One region of the Vibrio atlanticus genome, then DNA from elsewhere that is predicted to be linked to it. Evidence: riboswitches for the same ligand, from Rfam matches in the RefSeq annotation. Region 1 holds a riboswitch; each other region holds the start of a gene.
The links. A riboswitch is a leader RNA that binds a small molecule or an ion and turns the genes downstream of it on or off. The one in region 1 is predicted to bind thiamine pyrophosphate.

Region 1 (7,477 bases):
ATTACGGTGGAAATCTGATACTAGAGAACCGATGTAACGTGATGTGTAAGGGCGATTGTCGCTTGGCTCATTTTCTTGGCAGTACTTGATGTACTTCTTAACACCCGTAGGGAAGCGAATGTAGTTACCTTCGTTGATGGAATAAATCTTACCTTCATCAGGGATCATCATGTTTTCATGAGACAGACAGAAGGTGCCCAGAGATGGGTCGTAGGTGAAGCCATTTACACCTGCACCAGTTGTGTAAACAAGCATAGTTGAAGAGCCGTAAATTACGTACCCCGCGGCTACTTGCTTGTGTCCTGGCTGTAGGAAGTCTTCTTGTGTTGGTGGGGTACCAACAGGCGATACTCGACGATAGATAGAGAAGATTGTACCAACAGATACATTGACATCGATGTTTGAAGAACCATCAAGTGGGTCCATCAGAACGACGTATTTTGCGTTTTTGTTGAGCTCTTTATTGAAGGCGACAGCTTCGTCTTCTTCTTCACTTGCAACACCACAAACTTGATCACGAGCTTCTAGAGCCGCTTTAAACTTGTCGTTCGCGTAAAGGTCTAGCTTTTGCTGTTCTTCACCTTGAACGTTGTCTGTACCAACAGCGCCAGTGATGTCGACTAGACCAGCCTTGTTGATCTCACGGTTAACAATTTTTGCAGCAAGTCGAATAGACGACAAAAGGGATGATAGATCACCGCTTGCATGGGGGAAGTCACTCTGTTTCTCAACAATGAACTCACCAAGGGTGCGCATCTCAGACATGTTATTTCCTTAAACTTCTCTCAATATTAGGGGGATTTGAGCACTATAGAATTTGCCTCTTACTCGGGCTTTATTCACCTAGACGCCTACTTAAATTCTAAAGGTTAGATCTTTTTAATGGTAATGAACTAAGCGACGCAGATCTCACTTACTATGTCGACTAAATTTGTTTTGCATTGCTACTCGCTTTTAATCGTCATTTAATGATAATGAGTGCAGTAGTTTGATTTAGACATGGCTCATTTAGCCAAGCGTTTGGAAGCAATTTATGCATATTCATATCTTAGGAATTTGTGGCACCTTCATGGGAGGTGCTGCGGTATTGGTTCGTCAATTAGGTCACAAGGTTACCGGTAGTGACGCGAATGTTTACCCACCAATGAGCACTTTGTTGGAGTCTCAAGGGATTGAAATTATTGAAGGGTTTAACCCAAGCCAGTTAGAACCAAGGCCTGACTTAGTGGTCATTGGCAATGCGATGAGTCGTGGTAACCCGTGTGTTGAGTATGTATTGGATAACAACCTTAGATACACTTCTGGGCCGCAGTGGTTGCAAGAGTTCTTGTTGCATGATCGTTGGGTATTAGCGGTATCGGGAACGCATGGCAAGACAACAACATCGAGCATGCTGGCTTGGATCCTTGAAGACTGCGGTTACGCACCGGGTTTTCTTGTCGGTGGTGTGTTGGGTAATTTTGGTATCTCAGCTCGCCTTGGTGAAAGCATGTTCTTCGTGGTTGAAGCTGACGAATACGACAGTGCTTTCTTTGATAAACGATCTAAGTTTGTTCACTACCACCCAAGAACCTTGGTAATGAATAACCTCGAGTTCGATCATGCTGACATCTTCGATGATCTTGAGGCGATTAAGCGTCAGTTCCATCATTTGGTTCGCACAGTGCCAAGTAATGGCCGTATTTTCTCACCGAAGCAAGATACCGCGATCCAAGATGTGTTATCTCGTGGCTGCTGGAGTGAAACTGAGTCGAGTGGTGAACTCGGTGATTGGGATGCCAAGAAGCTGGTTAAAGACGGCTCTAAATTTGAGGTGTACTTCCAAGGCGAATGTGTTGGAACCGTCGACTGGGATTTGGTTGGCGACCATAACGTCAATAATGCTTTGATGGCGATTGCAGCTGCACGACATGTAGGGGTGACACCTGATTTAGCGTGTGAATCGTTGGCGAAGTTCATCAACACCAAACGTCGTCTAGAGTTTAAAGGCGAAGTGGCAGGCGTTTCTGTCTATGACGATTTTGCTCATCACCCAACGGCAATTGAACTTACGCTAGGCGGTTTACGTAATAAGGTCGACACGAAAAAAATAATTGCCGTTTTAGAGCCTCGTTCTGCCACAATGAAACGTGGAGTGCACAAAGAAACGTTGGCTGATTCGTTGAAGCAAGCGGATTCTACTTACTTATTCCAACCCAATAACATTGATTGGTCGGTACAAGACGTCGCCGATGCGTGTCACCAACCCGCGCACGTGTGTGATGACATGGATGCATTCGTTGCTAAAATTGTCTCTGAGGCACAAGCGGGTGACCAAATCTTGGTAATGAGTAATGGTGGCTTTGGTGGTATTCATCAGAAACTGTTGGATGGATTGGCACTAAAAGGCTAACGCATCCACGACCTTATAATTTGAAGTAATTGAGAACATGACAAAACACGATAAAGCGATAACTCTTGCTTTCACTGGCGCATCCGGTGCGCCTTATGGCCTGCGTTTACTTGAATGCCTTTTGGCCGCCGATTATCAGGTCTACTTGCTGATATCATCGGCAGCGCGAGTGGTGTTGGCGACCGAGCATGAACTTAAGTTACCTGCTGGACCAGATGCTGCGAAACAAGCTTTGGTTAAGCATTTAGATTGCGACCCAGAAAAGCTGGTGGTGTGTGGCAAAGATGATTGGTTCTCACCGGTTGCCTCTGGTTCAGCAGCACCGAAGCAGATGGTGGTGTGTCCATGCTCTGCGGGAAGCTTGGCATCGATTGCTCATGGCCTATCAGATAACTTGATCGAGCGTGCAGCAGACGTGGTTATGAAAGAGCGAGGACAGTTGTTGTTGGTGGTTCGTGAGACGCCATTTTCTACGTTGCATTTAGAGAATATGCATAAGCTATCGACCATGGGCGTGACGATTATGCCTGCAGCTCCGGGTTTTTATCATCAACCTAAGTCGATTGAAGACCTAGTCGACTTTATGGTGGCACGCATTCTAGACCATCTTGGTATCGAGCAAGGTTTAGTGCCACGTTGGGGTTACGATCAACGTAATTGATCCAAACTTGATGGCTTATTGTTCAAAATCAAATTACAATCCTGAACACTCATCGGGGAGCGAACCATTCAAATAATGAATGCGAGCTGAGATCAAGCAGACACTTGGGACCCGTAAACCTGAACCAGATAATGCTGGCGTAGGAATTGAGTTAGGAACAACCTCTACCGTTCTCCTCCCTCAAACCTGTGCCGCTCAGACCATGGAGAGCGTCCAGTGAAATTAACATTAACAACTCTTGCTGTTACTACAGCCATCTCTTTTTCTGCCTTCGCAGCAGACAACACTTTAACTGTTTACACTTACGACTCTTTTGCTGCGGATTGGGGCCCTCGTCCTGCCGTTGAAAAAGCATTCGAAGAAAAGTGTGGTTGTGATGTGAATTTTGTCGCGTTAGAAGATGGTGTGTCTATTCTAAACCGCTTACGTCTTGAAGGTGGCAACAGCAAAGCTGACATCATTTTAGGCCTAGATAATAATCTCATGGCTGAAGCGAAATCTACAGGCTTATTGGCTGAGCACAGTGTTGATACATCATCTGTGACGCTTCCTAACGGTTGGAACGACAGTACCTTTGTTCCTTATGATTTTGGTTACTTTGCGTTTATCTATAACAAAGAGAAGCTAGCAAACCCGCCAAAGAGCCTGAAAGAACTGGTTGAGCAACGTGACGATCTTAAGGTTATCTATCAAGATCCACGTACATCAACACCAGGCCAAGGCATGATGCTATGGATGAAGTCGGTTTACGGTGATGAAGCAACTGCAGCATGGAAGAAGCTTGCTCAGAAAACGGTGACTGTGACTAAAGGCTGGTCTGAAGCTTACTCTATGTTCCTAGAAGGCGAGTCTGATTTAGTGTTGTCTTACACAACTTCTCCTGCTTATCACATCATTGCAGAAAGTGATTCTAAGTACGCAGCTGCAAGCTTTGAAGAAGGTCATTACACTCAAGTGGAAGTGGCAGCGAAGGTTAAAGGAAGCAAGAACGAAAAGCTTGCCGATGAGTTTATGGCATTTATCTTAAGTGATGAGTTCCAATCGGCGATGCCTACTGGCAACTGGATGTACCCAGTGACCGATGTTGAGCTACCAAAAGGGTTCGAGCAACTTACGGTTCCTCAGAAAGCGCTAAGCTTCACACCAGAAGAGATCGCCGAGAAGCGTAAGCCTTGGATTCGTGAATGGCAGAGTGCACTTACTTTTTAACTTACTATTTAACTTATTATTTAAGAAAATGAGTTTTCTAACGTACTTTTAAAAAACTAGCTTTCTGTATTTAAAGGTTCATTCGTTATGTTTGGAGTGAACCATTTACGGTAAAAAATCAATTTATGATAAAGAAAACACCTAAGGTCGGGGTTTGGGTTGCGATACTCATTACCGCCTTCGTGGTTTCGGCAGTTGGGGCATTGCTAAGCAATGCCCCTTCTCTTGATATCAGCCAAGTATGGTCCGATCCTTACTATTGGCATGTAACGAAATTCAGTTTCTATCAAGCGACACTCTCAACGGTGCTGAGTGTTGGCTTTGCTATACCTATTGCTCATGCTCTGTGTCGCAGACAATTTTTTGGACGGGCCTTGTTGTTAAGGCTGTTTGCTTCGACCTTGGTTTTGCCCGTATTAGTTGGCGTATTTGGTTTGCTAGCTATTTATGGTAACAGTGGTTGGTTAGCTAAATTTCTGGCGAACTTCGATATTAAACTGCCATTCTCGATCTATGGGTTGAATGGTATTTTGCTCGCACATGTCTTCTTTAACCTGCCTTATGCTAGCCGTTTACTTTTACAAGCTTTAGATACCGTGCCTGCCGAGCAATATAAACTGTGTGCTCATTTGGGTATGAGTCATTGGAATAAATTCAGATGGGTTGAATGGCCTCGTTTAAGACAGCAACTGCCACATGTGTGTGGTTTGGTCTTCATGCTGTGTTTTACCAGCTTTGCTACCGTAATGGCACTAGGCGGTGGACCTAAATCAACCACTATCGAACTCGCTATTTATCAGGCGATTAAATTCGACTTTGACCTGCAGGCTGGTGCCTTACTCGCGATATGGCAAATGCTGCTGTGTAGTGTGTTAGCTGTGAGCATTCAACGCCTATCGAAACCTATTTCAGTGACAGCCAGTCAATTGTCGGAAGAGAAATATTTGGTTGAGGACAGCTGGTGGTCAAAAGCTTGGGATAGCTTTTGGATCATCACCGTCTCAATGCTGGTATTGCCGCCATTAGCCATGGTTATCGTCAGTGGCATTAACTCGCAGGCATTAATCGTACTGAGCAGCGAGCCGTTTTGGGCTGCGTTAATGACCTCGGTTAAAGTCGCGTCATTAGCAAGTGTTATCGCAGTTGGTATTGGTATCGCAATACTGCTGACTAGTCGAGCATGGCGCTTACAGAATAAGAATTTTCGAGCAGATAAAATCGAGCTGATTGGCACTATTATCTTAGTTACTCCTGGGCTTGTGATCAGTACGGGGCTCTTCTTATTACTGCGTTCATTCACCGATGTTTTCAGCTTAGCTTTCTTTATCGTGATTGCAGTAAACAGTTTAATGGCGCTTCCTTACGTAATTAAAACCTTGGCTCAACCTATGCTGCATTTGTCTCAGCAGTATCAGTATGTGTGCGCAAGTTTGGGAATGACTGGTTTCACGCGTTTTAGGCTAGTGGAGTGGCGTGCATTGCGAACACCGATGGCACAAGCTTTCTCGATCAGCTTTATGTTAGTAATGGGTGACTTAAGTGCGATTGCTTTGTTTGGTAGCCAAGATTTTAGAACTCTGCCTTTGTACCTATTCCAATTATTAGGCAGCTATCAAATGGAAGCCGCAGCTGTGGTTTCCGTGAGCTTACTGTTACTGAGTGTTGGCAGCTTTAGCCTGATTGAATTTTTATTTACTCGAAGATCTAAGCTCGATGCTAAAGAGTTGAGGAACCGATGATGTTAGTGATGAAAGATGTGGACTACCACTATCACAGAGAGTTGTTTTGCTTTGATTTTCAAGCTGAGCAGGGCGATATTGTTGCGCTGATGGGGCCAAGTGGCGCAGGTAAATCAACGCTGTTGGCACTGGTTGCTGGGTTTATTGAGCCCACTTCGGGTGAGATCTCTGTAGCGGGACAATCACTGATTGGCAAAGAAGCACATCAGCGTCCATTAGCGATGTTGTTTCAAGAGCATAATTTGTTTGCCCATCTCACCGTACGTGAAAATATTGGCTTAGGCTTGCATCCAGGGTTAAAGCTTACGGCAACCCAAAAGCACGAAGTCGAACAGGCCGCTGTACAAGTGGGTGTCGCTGAGTATTTAGATAGATTGCCAGAGCACTTATCGGGCGGTCAACGTCAGCGTGTCGCGTTAGCTCGTTGTTTTGTTCAGCCTCATGATATTTGGTTGCTTGATGAGCCTTTCTCTGCGCTTGACCCTTTGCTTCGTGAGGAAATGCTTAACCTTGTTAGGCGATTAGCCGCCGAGCGAAACATTACGGTACTGATGGTGACACACCACTTAGGTGATGCGCGCAGTATCGCAAATAAGTTCGTTTTTGTAGCGCTAGGTAAGGTGTTGGTTGCAGACTCGATAGAGACACTGACGGCTGAACATCCACAGCAAGAGCTAAGCTCGTTTGTTAAAGCGGGTGAATGATGATTTTTCACTCCTGTGAGTACTTCTTAATATTGAGTACTTATTGATATTGAGAGCTTCTTGATATCGAGTGCGTCAAAAACAAAAAGACCTAGCATGCGCTAGGTCTTTTATTATCTTTCTGATTAAAGGGCAGCGAAGATTAGTCGCCTAGCTTTAGCTCTTTTAAGATTTGGAATATTTCACGAGAAGACTTAGCCGGTTTGTTTGCCGCTTTCTCTTTGTTAGCTTGACGAGCGAGCTGACGAAGACGTTGACGGTCAGCTTCCGGGTACATTTCCATAACGTCTGAAATGGCCGCATCGCCTTCTGCAACAACACGATCACGCAGTTGTTCTAGTTTGTGCAGTTCAACTGTTGCTTGAGAGTGTTTGTTGCGAATCTTATCTAAAGCCGCTTGAATTGGCTCTGGATCGACACTGCGCATTACTTTACCAATGTATTGAAGTTGACGGCGCTTTGCTTCATTTTTAAAGCGTTGTGCATCTTTAATCGCTTGTGCCAAATCTTCAGACAGCGGAAATTTGTCTAATACAGAAGGCTTTAATTCAACAAGCTCTTCTCCCAGCTTTTGCAGGGCGTCCATGTCCGTTTTCATTTCTGTCTTACTTACCCAGATGATTTCTTCTTCTGGTTCCCATGGGGCTTTTTGGTTTTTGCGAGCCATCTTTTCTGCCTATGTCACTATCTCAAACGAATATATTGCCTATTTTAGCAAGAATCTTGGGGAGAAAGCGAAATTCTTGTTATCCTACGTAATATTGACCTAAAA
Region 2 (7,477 bases), on a different replicon from region 1:
GGCGAAGTGCAAAACGAGTCAATGTGTCGTTCCATGCGCGTTGGTTAAGTTCGTTGTTCAACGTATCTGGTGAATACGCCACAAACTCACTCCATGAATCTTGTGGATGGTTCACAATGTAAGTCGTTGCTTGTTCCAATGCTTTGTTGAACGCTTTGATCGCTTCGTCGTCGTGCTGCTTTGCGTTCGCAACAAAGATAAGCTCGTCGTAAGCTGGCACGCCGTGCTCTTCTGGGAAGAATGCTTTCGCTTTAAAGCCTTCAAGGGCTAACTGGTTAGTTTCGAAGTTACGTAGGCCACCCCAAATTGCGTCTACCTTGCCTGATGCCAATGAAGACGACAGTGCCCAACCGACATTGATGGTTTGCACGTCTGTAAACGCAACATTTTCTTGCGCTAGCATGGTGCCGATCGTCGCTTCCTCGTTACCCGCAATCGCAATACCGATCTTTTTGCCTTTTAGATCCGCTAGTGAATCGTTCTTGCCATTATCTAAAACCATCAACGTATTCAGTGGCGTTGCGATCAGGGTTGAAGCACGAACAAGAGGTAAACCTGCTGCCACATCCATGGTTAAACTTGGCTGGTAAGTGACCGCTAAATCAACCTTACCCGCTGCAACCAGTTTTGCTGGTGTGCTTGGGTCAGCTGGTTCTTGAATTTCGACGTCTAAGCCTTGATCAGCAAAGTAGCCACGCTCTTGTGCGATCACTATCGGACCATGGTTCGGGTTCACAAACCAATCCAACATCAGTGTCAGTTTCTTTTGTTCAGAATCCGCCAATGCATGACCTGAAACTAGCGAAGCAAGCAATGCCACTGCACCTACCAATTTGGTATTTTTCATAGTTAACCTTTCCTTTTGAATATTATTATTGTGTTTCTAGAGCTAATTTTTAACGAGGTTTGTTTAGATAAATAGCGTGAGCGAAGCTTTATTAAACAAAGTGTTATTGAGCTAACCATCACTGGTTCTCCCAAGGGATAGCTTTTTTAAGTAATTTGTCTGTGATGAAATAGAGCGAGATAGACAGCACCGCCAAGATGAATAAGGCCGCAAACATCTCATCAATGATCATGCGCGCATTGGCTTGCAGCATTAAGTAACCTAGCCCCTCACTCGAACCGACCCACTCGCCGACAACTGCACCAATTGGGGCAATCACCACAGCCACACGAATACCAGACGCCAAAGTTGGCAGCGCAGCAGGCAATTGGATATAACGGAGCAATTGCCATTTAGATGCACCCATGGTCTTGGCAAGATCAAGATAACCAGTCGGTGTATTTCGCAGACCGTCGTAACAACAAGTGGTCACGGGGAAGAAGATAATGATCGCCGCCATCACCACTTTTGACGCGATGCCGTAACCAAGCCACAGCATCAATACTGGCGCAATCGCAAATACAGGAATCGCTTGGCTAGCGATTAAGATAGGCAACAACCAGCGTTTCAGCGGTTCGAACATCAACATCTGTAGGGCGAAAAACAGCCCCATAGACAAACCGAGTAGCAGACCAAGTAAGATCTCCTGCGCAGTCACCCAAGTGTGCTTGAGTAGCACATCGTAACGTTCAATTAGCTTGATGAAGACTTCTGCAGGTGCTGGCAGAATGAAGCTAGGCATCTCGAAGATAACCACCACCAGCTGCCATAAACCGAGAATCACGGCGCAGCTGATAAGCAAACGCATCGCGGGATTCATCTGACGAGGACGTGTAGTGGCAGTCTGTACGTTAGCTAAACGAGCCACAGCTTCGCTTCGCGTTAGATCATTCATAGTCACGCTCCAACTGATCTAAGATCGCTTGTTGTAACTCAGCACATTCACCGTCTAACACTCTTGGTGTCGCTGTATTAGGCACAGACAGTGACTGTGCACTTGCCGGAGTGCCTTGCAACACATACAAGTTATCCGCCAAACGCACCGCTTCTTGTGGATCATGAGTAATCAACACAACGGTTTTATCTCTTAACAGTTCACACGCTAAGCTCTGTAACTTGTGTCTTGTTACCGCATCCAGCGCAGAGAAAGGCTCATCCATCAGCACAACAGGCTTGTCTTGCATTAAGGTGCGAGCCAAAGCAACACGCTGGCGCATGCCGCCAGACAACTGATCCGGCATCGCATTCGCGTAATCAGCCAAACCAACCGCAGCGAGCAACTCTAGTGCTTGATTGGTTTGCTGTGCTTTATCAAAAGCTGGATTTTGAAAGCGATGACTCAGACATACATTGTCGATAACCGACAACCACGGCAGTAACAAATCTTGCTGCGCCATGTAAGCGATGCGATCCGTTAAAGGCAGTTCATCAGAGGTTACCAATGTGCCCTGCCACTCCACCTTATCGTCCAGCAAACCTGCCAGATAACGCAATACCGTGGTTTTTCCGCAGCCACTTCGACCCAACAATACCGTCCACTTACCTGCATTTAAGCTAAGCGACAATCCCGATAAGGTTACGTGCTCGCTGTCGTTATAACGTAAGGAGGCATTGCTGAGTTGAACGCCAACCGTATTAACGGACATTACCGTGCCCAGCGAAGAAGTGATTTACCGGGCCATGGCCTTGACCAACTTGAAGTTCGTCGGCATGAGCAATCGCGCGTGAAATGTATTGTTTACCTAGGTCGACAGCCTCTGGAAGCGAGTTGCCTTGAGCCAAGAAAGAAGCGATAGCAGAAGAGAGCGTACAGCCCGTGCCGTGGGTATTTTTGGTAGGAAAACGCTTCGCGCTAATCAAAGCAGATGTAGTTGGCAGAATCAGTAAGTCGTTACTGTTCTCATCTTTCTCTAGGTGGCCACCTTTTAGGAGTACCGCTTTCGCGCCCAAAGCACGCAGGTCTTCAATCATGCCCTGCATTTCAGCTTCGCTTTCAGGTACTGGCTTGCCTGTTAATGCTGCGCCTTCAGGTAAATTAGGCGTAATGATGTCTGCCAGCGGAATCAACTCTTGCTTTAGCGTCGTGATAGCTGAGTTTTCTAGAAGAAGATCACCACTTGTCGCGACCATGACAGGGTCAATCACAAGATGCTTAGGTTGGTACTGCTTAATTCTGTCCGCGACGACTTTGATGATTTGCGAATCGGCCAACATGCCGACTTTCACGGCCACGATATTGAGATCAGTAAAAACCGCATCTAACTGGCTGGCAACATGGTCGAGTGGAATAGGAAAAATAGCGGAAACGCCTTGCGTATTCTGGGAAGTGATCGCGGTAATTACCGAACAAGCAAAACTACCGGTGGCAGACATAGCTTTAATATCAGCTTGAATACCGGCACCGCCGCCACTGTCTGAGCCTGCGATAGTCAATACAATCGGAGTATTCGTGCGAATCGTATCTTCAGCAGAGTGCTGCTGTGTTGAGGATTTTGGAGTTGAGGCTTTTGGCGTTAAATCTTTTGAAATAGAACTGTGTGTCATTGTCGCTCCTACTATCTTACAAGACGTAGGAGAACGAACACTGATCGAAGGAGAAGTCGCATTAGGCTCATGAAAGTATTCATGGGTGCAGACGTAGATCGAGTGCTTATAGTTCCCTACGCCAGTGTTAACTGAATCAGGTTCAACGGGTCTCGATTAACGATCTCAGCAAACACCAAATAAGGTATATGCCCCCCGACTATTGATAGCGATAGTAACAGCACTCTCACAACTGAGATACTGATTTTATTCAATTATAAGAATTACGCATGAATAAATTTCAATTAGGCACAACAAAACAAATACTTATAGCGTTCCTTTAGATGGCTTCGACTGTATCAACAAGCACAGCACAATCAGAAACATACCTAACCAACCTATAAAAGGAATCAGCTCACCGACAACGCAGACGGCAAGCACCGCTGCAACTACTGGTTCAAACAAAGTAAGTAGATTGGCGCTACTCGCGGTCACATGGCGTAAACCAAAACTGAAGGCGATATAGCCCAAGCATTGTGGGATTAACGTCAGATAACTGATGACTAATACGTTAATCTGCGAGGAAAACAGGTTATCACCCGTAAACCAGAGTGTTGGCAGCAACAGCATCGCGCCGAGGCCAAAAATACTGCCCATCGCCGCTTGTGACTTAATCCCTTTATCGATCAGTGCTTTTGTCGCCCAAGAATAAATGGCGTAACACAACCCAGCGAGCAAACCTAAAGCAATACCCAATAGCTTGAGATCATCACCAGATTCACTCACAGATGAAGATTCTGAAAACACCAACAACCCAATACCCACCACACCAATCGCAAAGCTAGTGAGCCAACGTCGGTCAATATTATTCTTTTTGCTAATCAGACACTCTAACAGTGCCGAAAAGAAAGGTGCGGTTGCAATCGAAACCACTGTACCAATCGCCACGCCTGATAATTTCATTGAAGAATAGAAAGCTAAAGGATAGACCGCCAAAGCCAAAGCGCTCACTGCCAACAGCTTCTTATTCTGCAAAAGCTTGTCGAAAGCGAATAGGATTTTTCGATATGCCAAGCCCGCTTGCATTAGGCCACCGACGCCCATAGAAAAAGCACCAATTGCTAATGGGCTTAGATCAGGAGCAAAACTTGCGGCGGTGCCTGTCGTGCCCCATAAAATAGAAGCAAACAAGATGGCTAAAGTGCCCGTTTGGAATTCGTTAACGCGATTGATGGCAAGACTCATTTCTATTACCCAATTTTCAGTTCTGAAATAGATAATAGTGAAAATTGATAAGAGTTAGTTTGCCAAAAGGACGCTATTGTTGTTTCTAAAGACTCTCTTTCATTGAGCCTAGAAACGCCCTTGGGGACATACCAAAGTGCTGAGAGAAGCGACGACTGAAAGCAGAAACATCACTATATCCCACATTTTCAGCAATCAATTGAACCGGTAAATCGGTGTGAGTTAACAAGGCTTGGGCTTTCTCCATACGATATCGAGTGATGTATTTAAGCGCACTGATGCCCAGACATTCTTTGAAGCGTTTTTTGAATTGAGTAGGGCTCAAACAGGCCGTTTCAGCAAGTTGTGAAATGGATAACGGCTGGGTGTAGTTATCCGCAATCAGCCTTTGTACCGCACGGATTCTTGGGTCGATGCTCTTGCTGACTTGTTGTTGCTCTAACAGCAATGAAAACACATCCAAAACTGATGACTCAATGCCACTATCGACCTGATATTCCAGCTGCTTCTCAACAAACAGCAAGAAGCTCATCAAAGGTGGTGTGATCGTAAAAACCGAGAGCTCATGCTCTAACAAGTGCTGCGGCAACTCCGCCATATCCGCGACAATAAACCGCGCGGCTTCATCCGCCTTAAACGCATGTGCTGTGGTTACCGGAATCACCACACATTCGCCCACGGCCACTTTGCCAACATACCCCACCATTTCGATATTAATACTGCCTTGGATCGGCAATACCAATTGATGATGGTCATCATGAGCATGGGTATTAAATTGCTTGGTGTAAGATCGAATGCTTAAGCTAGATTTCATGAGCAACACCGGAATACATTTCGCTAGGTTAAAGTAAGAGAGACAACGTTACATTATCACTTCCCTAGAGTCATACTCAATGCTCATCAAATTCATGCTAACTAGGTGACGTGATCAAAAACGGCCTCCAAATGAGAGGCCGTATTTATTCGAATGTTAAATCACGTCAAAGATTTAAAACGATACTTGGCTATCCTGACCAACCACTACCTGAACACTATTTTGAACATCATAGATTTCAAAACCATCAGCAACCGGATCAGCATTGTCTTCATCACTGTCGTGTTGCGCTGTACAGGTATAGCCTAAAGAGTAAGTACCTGGATCAATGAAGCCCAGAGAAAACTCATAGTTGGTCTGCGCTTTATTCAATGTCACTGACGCTGAAGTGATCGGTTTTTTCTCCGCAGGACCACCAATCGGAGCCATGTCAGCTTTAACGATGTCACCTTCATACAAATAAACCGATTGAACGAAGGTATTGTCATTTGTAGGGTTACAAGATCCAAAAGTTGTTGTCGCTACAGTACCTTCAATGTTTCCTGTCTCAACCGTATTGATAAGGCTCACAGATGTTCTTTGAATGGTGTAATCAGGGAGACTTGAACTGTTCTTTAAGCCGCGTCTCAGATCGAACTCAACAACAAAATCGTTACTCTGTTGGTTCACATTGAATGAGTTGTTAAAATACAGCACACCAGCGTTATCTTCTTTACCCACACCTTGCGGGCATGCACCTTCACCTTTCACAGTTAACTGACGGTTCGTATCATCGTTTTCTATAACGTAAGAAGGTGTTGTTGGGTGGTCACCATCATGGGCAAACACACACAACTTATAACTGCCGACCGGGATGACCTCATTTTTGATCAAAGGAAGCGCCTCGCTGCCTTGGTAATCCAATAAATTAACACTTAATGGAATAGGATCCTCACCATCTGGCAATGGGTCACCGTTTTTGTCCACGTAGTTACCGTTTTCGTCCGTTTTATACACGTCATAAACCAATGGCGTACCTCCCTGCCCCGGAAGTAAAGCCACCTTACTGAATGTCACAGTGACGTCTTTCACAGCATCAATGGGCGCATCACTTACGCTCAAGGTAATCGGTGTCGTGCTGCTTGATGAACCTGAATCACCGCCACAACCAACTAGCCCAGCCAGCACAAGGCTTGCTAAAGCGGTTTCCTTTAAATACTTCATAATCAATTTCCTATAAATCCCTGCTCAATAAAGGGCTTATTTGAGTGCCCTCTTATTCTTTTCCTTAATGTGACTCATAGATAAACCGCGCTTATGGCCCAAATCGGTTAGCCCTATTATTTGGGGCTTTCTTCATCCAAAAACTCTGTTCATCAAAGTGCACATATCAGGTCGCACATAGGTTAATTAAGTCTAGTAAGTAAATTGTCAGTAGTCGCACATATTTGGCAAGGTTGCTGTCAATTGTGTTGAAATGGTCGGTATGCATAGGGTCGGAGAGGATGATTTTAAGCAACTTGATCAACGTGAATAATCGCCACCAAGATCAAAAAAGGCCGTTAAGACAGCCTATTGCTGAACTTAAACGACCTTTTCATTGAATTTTGATTAAGCTAAGACGATATCAGCTCAGTCAAACTCACTTATTTTTGAAGTTGCTCTTTAGCGGCTTCAACCTTAGAAAAATCTAGGCCAAGCTCTTCAACTGCTTCTTTGATTAGCGCAGGGTTTTGCATTACCTGACCCATCAGCATTTGAAGTTTGTCTTGAGGTAAACCAAGTTGGCTGATTGTCGCCATTGCTGCAAGAGGGTTCTCTGTCAACGTCTTGAAAATCTCGCTGATCTGCTCGTCGCTGACATTGTTCTCTTTCAACATTGCTAAAATCGGGTTCATTTTTTTGCCTTTGAAACACTAAATTAAATAGGAGCACAGCATATCATCTAGCTGTGCTCGATTGTACTAGCAAGTGAAGCTTTGGTTTAACGCGAACTGTGCTTTTCCCAAACGCAAATAATGCTTGGGCTT
Region 3 (7,477 bases), 340 kb from region 1:
TAGCCTCCTGCAATAGCTTGGAAAAGGGAAATAGCATCGCCTTCATTGACGACCGTGTTTTGCCACTGGCTGCGCGGGACAACCGCATTATTGATTGCAAATACACACCCCAGATCAGGTAGTGATAAAGCGTGGATAATGTCCGCTAGAGACGACAAGTGCGCGACCTGTTCTGGTTGCTCGTTTATAGAGATCGTTATATGACTCATTGGATTTCTTCTTCTAAATGCTTAACTGCAGACGCACTGCACACGGGACATTCACTATCTTGAGTGACCATTAAGTTTTGCCAGTTCATCGTTTGGCCATCGAACAGTTTGAGCTGGTGTGTTGCTACCTGAAACTCACCACGAGTTAAATGTTGAATAGCAGCCAAAGCTTGAAGGTTACCTATGGTGCCAACAACTGGGCCTATGATGCCGCTATCACTACAACGAGTCGTTTGTGGATGATGACTGAACGGGAACAAACAGTGATAGCACCCTTTCTGATTCTGATAATCAAATACAATAAACTGGCCTTTCCAACCGATTGCAGATCCAGAAATCAAAGGTGTATTGCTGCCGAAACACGCTTGGTTAACCTGCTGGCGTGACGCAAAGTTGTCAGTACAATCCAACACCAAATCAGCGAGCATCACTTCAAGTTCAAGCTGACTGTCACTCATTCGCTGATTGATGGTTCTAACTTGACTGCGGCTATTGAGCTCAGTCAGTTGTTGCTTCATAGCTTCGACTTTAGGCGAACCTAACTGAATTTCTTTGAACGCGACCTGTCGTTGCAGGTTAGATGAATCCACACAGTCATCATCAACCAACACGATCTTTCCAACACCAGAAGCTGCAAGGTAAAGAGCCGCAGCATTACCTAAGCCACCACAACCAATCACTAACACATGGCTATTTAATAGGTTTCGTTGTCCTTGTTCACCGACTTCAGGTAACGCAATTTGTCGTTGATAACGAATAAATTCAAAGTCACTCAGCATAGCTAGGCTCCTGCATAACCTCTTCTTTGAGAGCTGGAGGTTTAGACGCCATCAGTTTTTCGAAAAATTCGATCACCTTTTTAGGGTCTTCCGCTAATGTAATCGCACGAACAACCGCCAAACTCGACACCCTACAATCCCACACCTGCTCAGCTGTCGATTGGTCAATACCACCAATAGCAACCGTCGGATAACCGGTGAGTTCTTTTGTATATGGGATAGTATCAATCAGCTGTTGATACAGAGATAAACGAACTATACCCTGAGGCTTTGATGGCATCTGCTTAGTCGTTGTTGGAAAGATGTGGCCTAGCGCAATATAGCTTGGGTTGATTTGAACAATGCGCAGTAACTCGTAATAGCCATGAGTCGATAAACCAATCTTTATACCCGCTTGGCTCAACTGTGAGAGGTTTGATTCTTCAATATCCTCTTGCCCCAAATGAACACCAAAAGCGTCATGCTTGAGTGCAAGCTGCCAGTAATCATTGATAAAAACTTGAGCGTTATGCTCTCGACCAAGCTCGATAGATCGTGCGACTTGTTGCTCTAAGTCCGCTTGCTGCGGGTTCTTAATACGTAGTTGAACAGTGTTGATTCCAAGCTTGAGTAATCTTTCGATCCAGTCAACATCATCAACTACGGGGTATAAACCGAGGCTACTCTTATTCAATTCAGGAAAAGAAAGTGATGTCCCTTGGTTAGCCCAACCTACGCTTATATCCAATCGTTGATCTTCAAGAACAGGGATAGGAAAATTTTGGTAATGTGCAGGCCATGTTCCACGTGAAACATTAGATGCTGCGCGAGCTAAAACTAGTGCGTCTTCTAATGGGAATTCCAGCGCCAACAAAGTAAGTAACCAAGCAAAGTGGCCGCGATTATCTAACTCCTGATGAGCTGTAGTTTCACTCTTGATAGCACGATTAGCATCTAGGTGTGACCAGATATCCAGTACAGCTGAATCATCTGAGATACCGATATAGATAGTATTCGGAGTTTGTATAAAGGCATCACAAACGTCAGTTAACGCGACTGAATTACTGTAATCAACAACATGGTTCAATTCCGCTAACTGACACTTAGCCAATGAATCAACATCATGAGCAAAGCCAATAGATAACGCCTGCTGAGCATCAACGATAGAGAAGTATTGAGTTGGGCTTACGCCCAACTCAACTGCATCGGTTGCAAAGCCTTGTCGCTTAGCAACCAATAGACAGTTCTGCACTTCTCCCGTTAACTCAATATTTTGAGATGGGATGAGTATCTTCACTGTCATTATTCCTCTAGTTGAGCTTCTTTTGCACCTACTGCAGGGTGGTAAAGTTCAGAGCCGGTATCACGGAACTCTTGTGATTTCTGACGCATTCCTTCCAACGGGTTATCCAACATCTTAATTTCGATAGCCTTATCAGCCGCCACTTGTTCGGTGTCTTTCGCATACTCTCGTACTTCCTGAGAGATCTTCATCGAGCAGAATTTAGGTCCACACATAGAGCAGAAGTGAGCAACCTTACCCGACTCTTGTGGCAGAGTTTCATCATGGAAAGCACGCGCGGTTTCCGGATCTAAAGCTAGATTAAATTGGTCTTCCCAACGGAATTCAAAACGCGCCTTTGATAATGCATTGTCGCGGATTTGTGCGCCCGGATGTCCTTTTGCCAAGTCTGCTGCATGTGCTGCCAGCTTGTAAGTAATCAAGCCAGTCTTCACGTCTTCTTTGTTTGGTAAGCCTAAATGTTCTTTAGGAGTGACATAACAGAGCATCGCACAGCCGTACCAACCAATCATGGCGGCACCAATACCAGAGGTAATATGGTCGTAACCAGGGGCAATATCTGTCGTCAGTGGACCTAAAGTATAGAAAGGTGCTTCGTGGCAGTGCTCTAACTGCTCTTCCATATTCTCTTTGATTAGGTGCATTGGCACATGTCCTGGGCCTTCAATGATCACCTGCACGTCGTATTCCCAAGCTACCTTAGTCAACTCACCTAAAGTACGTAACTCCGAGAATTGAGCCTCATCATTGGCATCTGCAATAGAACCCGGGCGTAGGCCATCACCCAATGACAGGGCAACATCGTACTTCGCACAGATCTCGCAGATCTCGCGGAAGTGAGTATAAAGGAAGCTCTCTTGGTGATGTGCAAGACACCATTTCGCGATAATAGAACCACCACGAGAAACAATGCCAGTGACACGTTTAGCCGTCATCGGAACGTAGCGAAGCAACAAACCTGCGTGGATAGTGAAGTAATCAACACCCTGCTCTGCTTGTTCAATCAAAGTATCGCGCATCACTTCCCAGTTAAGGTCTTCCGCAACACCATTCACTTTTTCAAGGGCTTGATACATAGGAACCGTACCGATTGGTACAGGGCTGTTACGTAAGATCCATTCGCGAGTTTCGTGAATATTACGGCCGGTAGAAAGGTCCATTACGGTATCGCCACCCCAGCGAGTTGACCATACTAACTTCTCAACTTCTTCTTCAATCGAAGAGCTTACTGAAGAGTTACCGATATTAGCGTTCACCTTCACTAAGAAGTTACGGCCAATAATCATCGGTTCTGATTCTGGGTGGTTGATGTTTGAAGGGATAATAGCTCGACCTTCAGCAACCTCCTTGCGCACAAACTCAGGGGTAATTTCTTTCGGTAGATTTGCGCCAAAGTTATGGCCAGGATGTTGGTGGTTAAGCTGCTCATCAGCAAACTTCTGACGCCCCATGTTCTCACGTATAGCAATGTACTCCATCTCAGGAGTGATAATCCCCTGACGAGCATAGTGCAGCTGAGTAACACATTGATCGTCAGTCGCGCGACGAATTCTAGGTAGATTGCCGTAACGAAGGTCGTCTAGAGTTTCATCTTCTAAACGTTCTTTAGTGTAAACAGAGCTTACATCGTCTAACAGTTCCGTATCACCACGCTCATCAATCCATTGCTCACGCAACTTTGGAAGGCCGCTATACAGGTCTATTTGATGCTTGGGGTCAGTGTAAACACCTGAGGTATCGTAAACTTGAATGGGTACATTAGGTTCGAATACAGGCTCTTTTTTGGTACCACCGACAAGGCTATCAGCAAGTGATATTTCTCGTACAGGGACTTGAATATCTTCTCGAGATCCTTGGATGTAAGCTTTTTTTGAATTTGGATAAGGTTGTACGGATAAAGAATCGATGAAATTCTTCGCTTCCAGTCTTGCTTGTTTACGACTCGACATAGCATTTTTCCTTGGCTTTTAGCCATTATTTATAGGGATAAAAATGCTTGACGGATTAGATGCTACAAGAGGGATCACGGTAAGAAATACAGTTGTGATCTGGAGATAGATCTCTAGATGGATTCTAGTTAGATATCTACTCTTGTTCCCTTCGCAGGTATTAGCCTGATCAGGTTCAACGGATCCCGAGTTAACGGTCTCAGCCATATGGCACTCCGACAAGTTCGATCGAGTATATAAAAACGCCTTGGATAAACCAAGCCGAGTTGTTAACAAATCGTAAGAAAGTTTTAAGACTTTATCAAAAGTTGGAAGCCGATCCATGCTGCTGAGATGCTGAGAACCACGTTAAGTAGCACATTGAGTCCCATCTTAAAGAAAGCACCCTGCTGCATAAGAAGCACGTTATCCATCGAAAATGTAGAAAATGTAGTCAGTGCTCCAAGGAAGCCAAGACCGATAATTTGTCTCCATGGTTCTGTCGCAACCATCTCATTCTCAAACGCTGCGATGAGTAAGCCCATAATTAAAGAGCCAATCACGTTAACAGTTAGCGTACCATAAGGAAAACCACGCCCTAGCATCACCACACATAACTCTGAAATCAAATAGCGCGAACAAGCACCAAATGCGCCACCAATGGCAATAAAACCTAAAATAGATAACTGACCCATGAATCCTCCCAAACAATAATCCCTATATTCTAGCTTTAACGCTGATAAAAGCGAGGGTAGAAACTAAGAATGCATGCGCAAATATTAAACGTTACAGGTGTCACTTAACTTCGATATATCCCATTAAACCCGTTTTCATGTGTTCTATAACATGACAGTGATACATCCAACGTCCTGGGTTGTCGGCAAAAAATGCGGCTTTCGCTCGACCATTCTTTCCAAGTAACACAGTATCGGTATGGAAAGGTTCTTCAATTTTTTTACCATCAAGTTCCAATACAGTGAATGTATGACCATGAATATGAATCGGGTGATGATATTGAGTGACGTTCTTAAGATCGAATATGTAAGTCTTACCTAGCTCTAAAGTCGCCAACGGCTCAGGGATATTGTCTTTGCTCATCCCCTCCCACGCTCGTTTATTAGTAAGCCAAAATTTAGGCATCGATTTACCATCTTTAGATACAGGTGAAACCGCCCCCTCCCACTCGAACACGAAATCGATCTCTTCAGCATTAGCAAGATCTAGATTAGGTACTGGATTCAATGGTAATAATGGCAACACTCGCTCTTGAGTAAATGCTGAATCTACGACTTCAAATTCACACAAAGAAAATGGGAAACGCCCCTTCATTTGGAGAACGTTAACTCGCTCACCAGCTTTAGGAGCGACCAGTCCGATATCAACACGCATACCCGGACCAATTTTATGTTGAGTAAGTTTATAAGGCGTTTTCACAGGGTTACCATCAATGGCAATCACCCATGCCTCAGCCCCTTCGATAGCAATAGGATAAGTGATCGTATTATCGACATTCGCAATACGCAGTCGAGTCGTTGCGTGCTGCTTTAATTGGTATACAGGTTCATGAACACCATTGACGCTGCTCCACTCTCCTGGAGTACCCATACGAGCACTGAGTCGAGGAATCATTAAGCCTTTCCATTGACCTTGCTTGTCGATATGCCAATGTTTAAGCATCAATGCGTGTTCTTCGTCAAACTGCACGGGAGTGCTTTCTTCTACGATAATAAGGCCAACTAAACCCATACCAAGTTGTTTAACGCTATTCATATGTGGGTGATACCAAAATGTGCCAGCATCTGGCGGCGTAAACTCATAAATGAATGTTTCACCTGGCATGATCGGTGGCTGACTTAAGAAGGGAACACCGTCCATTTCGATAGGAATTCTTAAGCCATGCCAATGAATAGTCGTCGGCTCTGATAGCTTATTCGTAAAACGAATTGTGACCTTTTCACCCTGTCGACATCGAATCGTCGGAGCTGGAATCTGTCCATTAAAGGCTAAAACATTAGTGTCAAATCCCACGACTAATTCAGCCATTGAAGGTTCAGCAGTTAAGTCATAAACATACTTACCTTGAGCATCAACAGACTGCTTCATAGAACAAGCGGGTAAAACAGTGAGTGCAGATATAGCGAGAGATGATTGAATAAACTTACGACGGGAAATATCCATATTTGTTGCCTTTTAGTAATAACGACCAAAATGTAACAAAATATTGAGAATAATTCTCATAAAGAAGTGGGGATTGTGCTGTTGGTTGTTTATAAAAGAGGCTGGGATAAGTGAGCACTTACCTTTCTAAGGCCAAATATCAGCCAATGCAAGAAATGACAGCTTAAATATCACACATATAGAAAGCCAAAAGACCTCTATCTTCGACTCGATCTTCAAACTATTACGGAAGCGTTAAGGTTCGAATATCAACATATCCAAATAGGAAAAGTTGCGTAAAAGCATTATGAGTCGAAGCTAATAAAAAAGGCTCCAGAATTTCTGCTGAGACTTTAAATATGGCAGGAGTGGAGATTTAGACTCCCAACGCGCGCTGTTTTGGTAAGTCGGGGAATCCGCTGCTTTGCTAATGGCGTATAATTAGCTTCAGAAAGCAAAAAGGCTCTAGCATTTCTGCTAGAGCCTTAAATATGGCAGGGGTGGAGAGATTCGAACTCCCAACACGCGGATTTGGAACACGTAATTTCGCTGCATTAAAGACACAATCAAACAACTAACCTGACTATGTTGGCATGTCTCATATGGGAATTACGCAAGCGAATAGACTGCAATACGCTCACCACGGAATGTTATTTACAAATAGTATCGAGAACCACTGACCAACTAACACCACGTCTAAACTTCGAGCTAAATTTCCGACTATGTCTTTAGCAATGGATACATTGTAGCCATTCAACCAGCGATTAGTGGGACTGCCCTACCATTATCAGGGTTTAACATTCAGTAAATAACTTAAAGTATCTTAGGGTCGCTTTCACAGACAACGCCTAAAGTATGGCGATGATACTCTTTGTTACGCGATTATATCTCTGTCGATATACTCGCAACTCTTCAAGACAATACAGCTTGTTGATATAAAGGCATAATTTGTTGATAAGCCTCGTCGTAAAGATTCGTTTTTAACAAGCTATATTTTTCAATCATAGTCAGTGTTTTAAATTCATCTGTTGCCTTCTCAAAAGAAACTGAACCAATAATTAGTTGACTATTAGTTGAAAGACCGTCGATACATAAATCGAAAAGCTTTTTCGCTGTATGTGG

Region 2: it holds a riboswitch for thiamine pyrophosphate, as region 1 does, so the genes downstream of both, thiD (bifunctional hydroxymethylpyrimidine kinase/phosphomethylpyrimidine kinase) here and thiB (thiamine ABC transporter substrate binding subunit) in region 1, are expected to answer to the same signal.
Region 3: it holds a riboswitch for thiamine pyrophosphate, as region 1 does, so the genes downstream of both, thiC (phosphomethylpyrimidine synthase ThiC) here and thiB (thiamine ABC transporter substrate binding subunit) in region 1, are expected to answer to the same signal.

Annotation. Positions count from the first base shown of each region.
Region 1 covers NZ_AP025460.1:3,047,942-3,055,418, reverse strand. Annotated here, with positions in the region: gene fbp (class 1 fructose-bisphosphatase) at 1-765, opposite strand, end outside; gene mpl (UDP-N-acetylmuramate:L-alanyl-gamma-D-glutamyl-meso-diaminopimelate ligase) at 1,034-2,392, shown strand; gene OCV30_RS13710 (flavin prenyltransferase UbiX) at 2,430-3,053, shown strand; TPP riboswitch at 3,097-3,216, shown strand; gene thiB (thiamine ABC transporter substrate binding subunit) at 3,270-4,262, shown strand; gene thiP (thiamine/thiamine pyrophosphate ABC transporter permease ThiP) at 4,388-6,001, shown strand; gene thiQ (thiamine ABC transporter ATP-binding protein) at 6,001-6,705, shown strand; gene yjgA (ribosome biogenesis factor YjgA) at 6,848-7,372, opposite strand.
Region 2 covers NZ_AP025461.1:1,452,997-1,460,473, forward strand. Annotated here, with positions in the region: gene OCV30_RS22080 (ABC transporter substrate-binding protein) at 1-847, opposite strand, end outside; gene OCV30_RS22085 (ABC transporter permease) at 966-1,781, opposite strand; gene OCV30_RS22090 (ABC transporter ATP-binding protein) at 1,774-2,532, opposite strand; gene thiD (bifunctional hydroxymethylpyrimidine kinase/phosphomethylpyrimidine kinase) at 2,522-3,430, opposite strand; TPP riboswitch at 3,527-3,638, opposite strand; gene OCV30_RS22100 (DMT family transporter) at 3,737-4,654, opposite strand; gene OCV30_RS22105 (helix-turn-helix domain-containing protein) at 4,740-5,468, opposite strand; gene OCV30_RS22110 (DUF4382 domain-containing protein) at 5,643-6,671, opposite strand; gene OCV30_RS22115 (DUF2999 domain-containing protein) at 7,094-7,345, opposite strand; gene OCV30_RS22120 (YdcF family protein) at 7,476-7,477, opposite strand, start outside.
Region 3 covers NZ_AP025460.1:3,385,353-3,392,829, forward strand. Annotated here, with positions in the region: gene thiS (sulfur carrier protein ThiS) at 1-209, opposite strand, end outside; gene OCV30_RS15285 (HesA/MoeB/ThiF family protein) at 206-988, opposite strand; gene OCV30_RS15290 (thiamine phosphate synthase) at 978-2,270, opposite strand; gene thiC (phosphomethylpyrimidine synthase ThiC) at 2,270-4,219, opposite strand; TPP riboswitch at 4,349-4,447, opposite strand; gene crcB (fluoride efflux transporter CrcB) at 4,510-4,893, opposite strand; gene OCV30_RS15305 (multicopper oxidase family protein) at 4,994-6,376, opposite strand; gene OCV30_RS15310 (ATP-binding protein) at 7,268-7,477, opposite strand, start outside.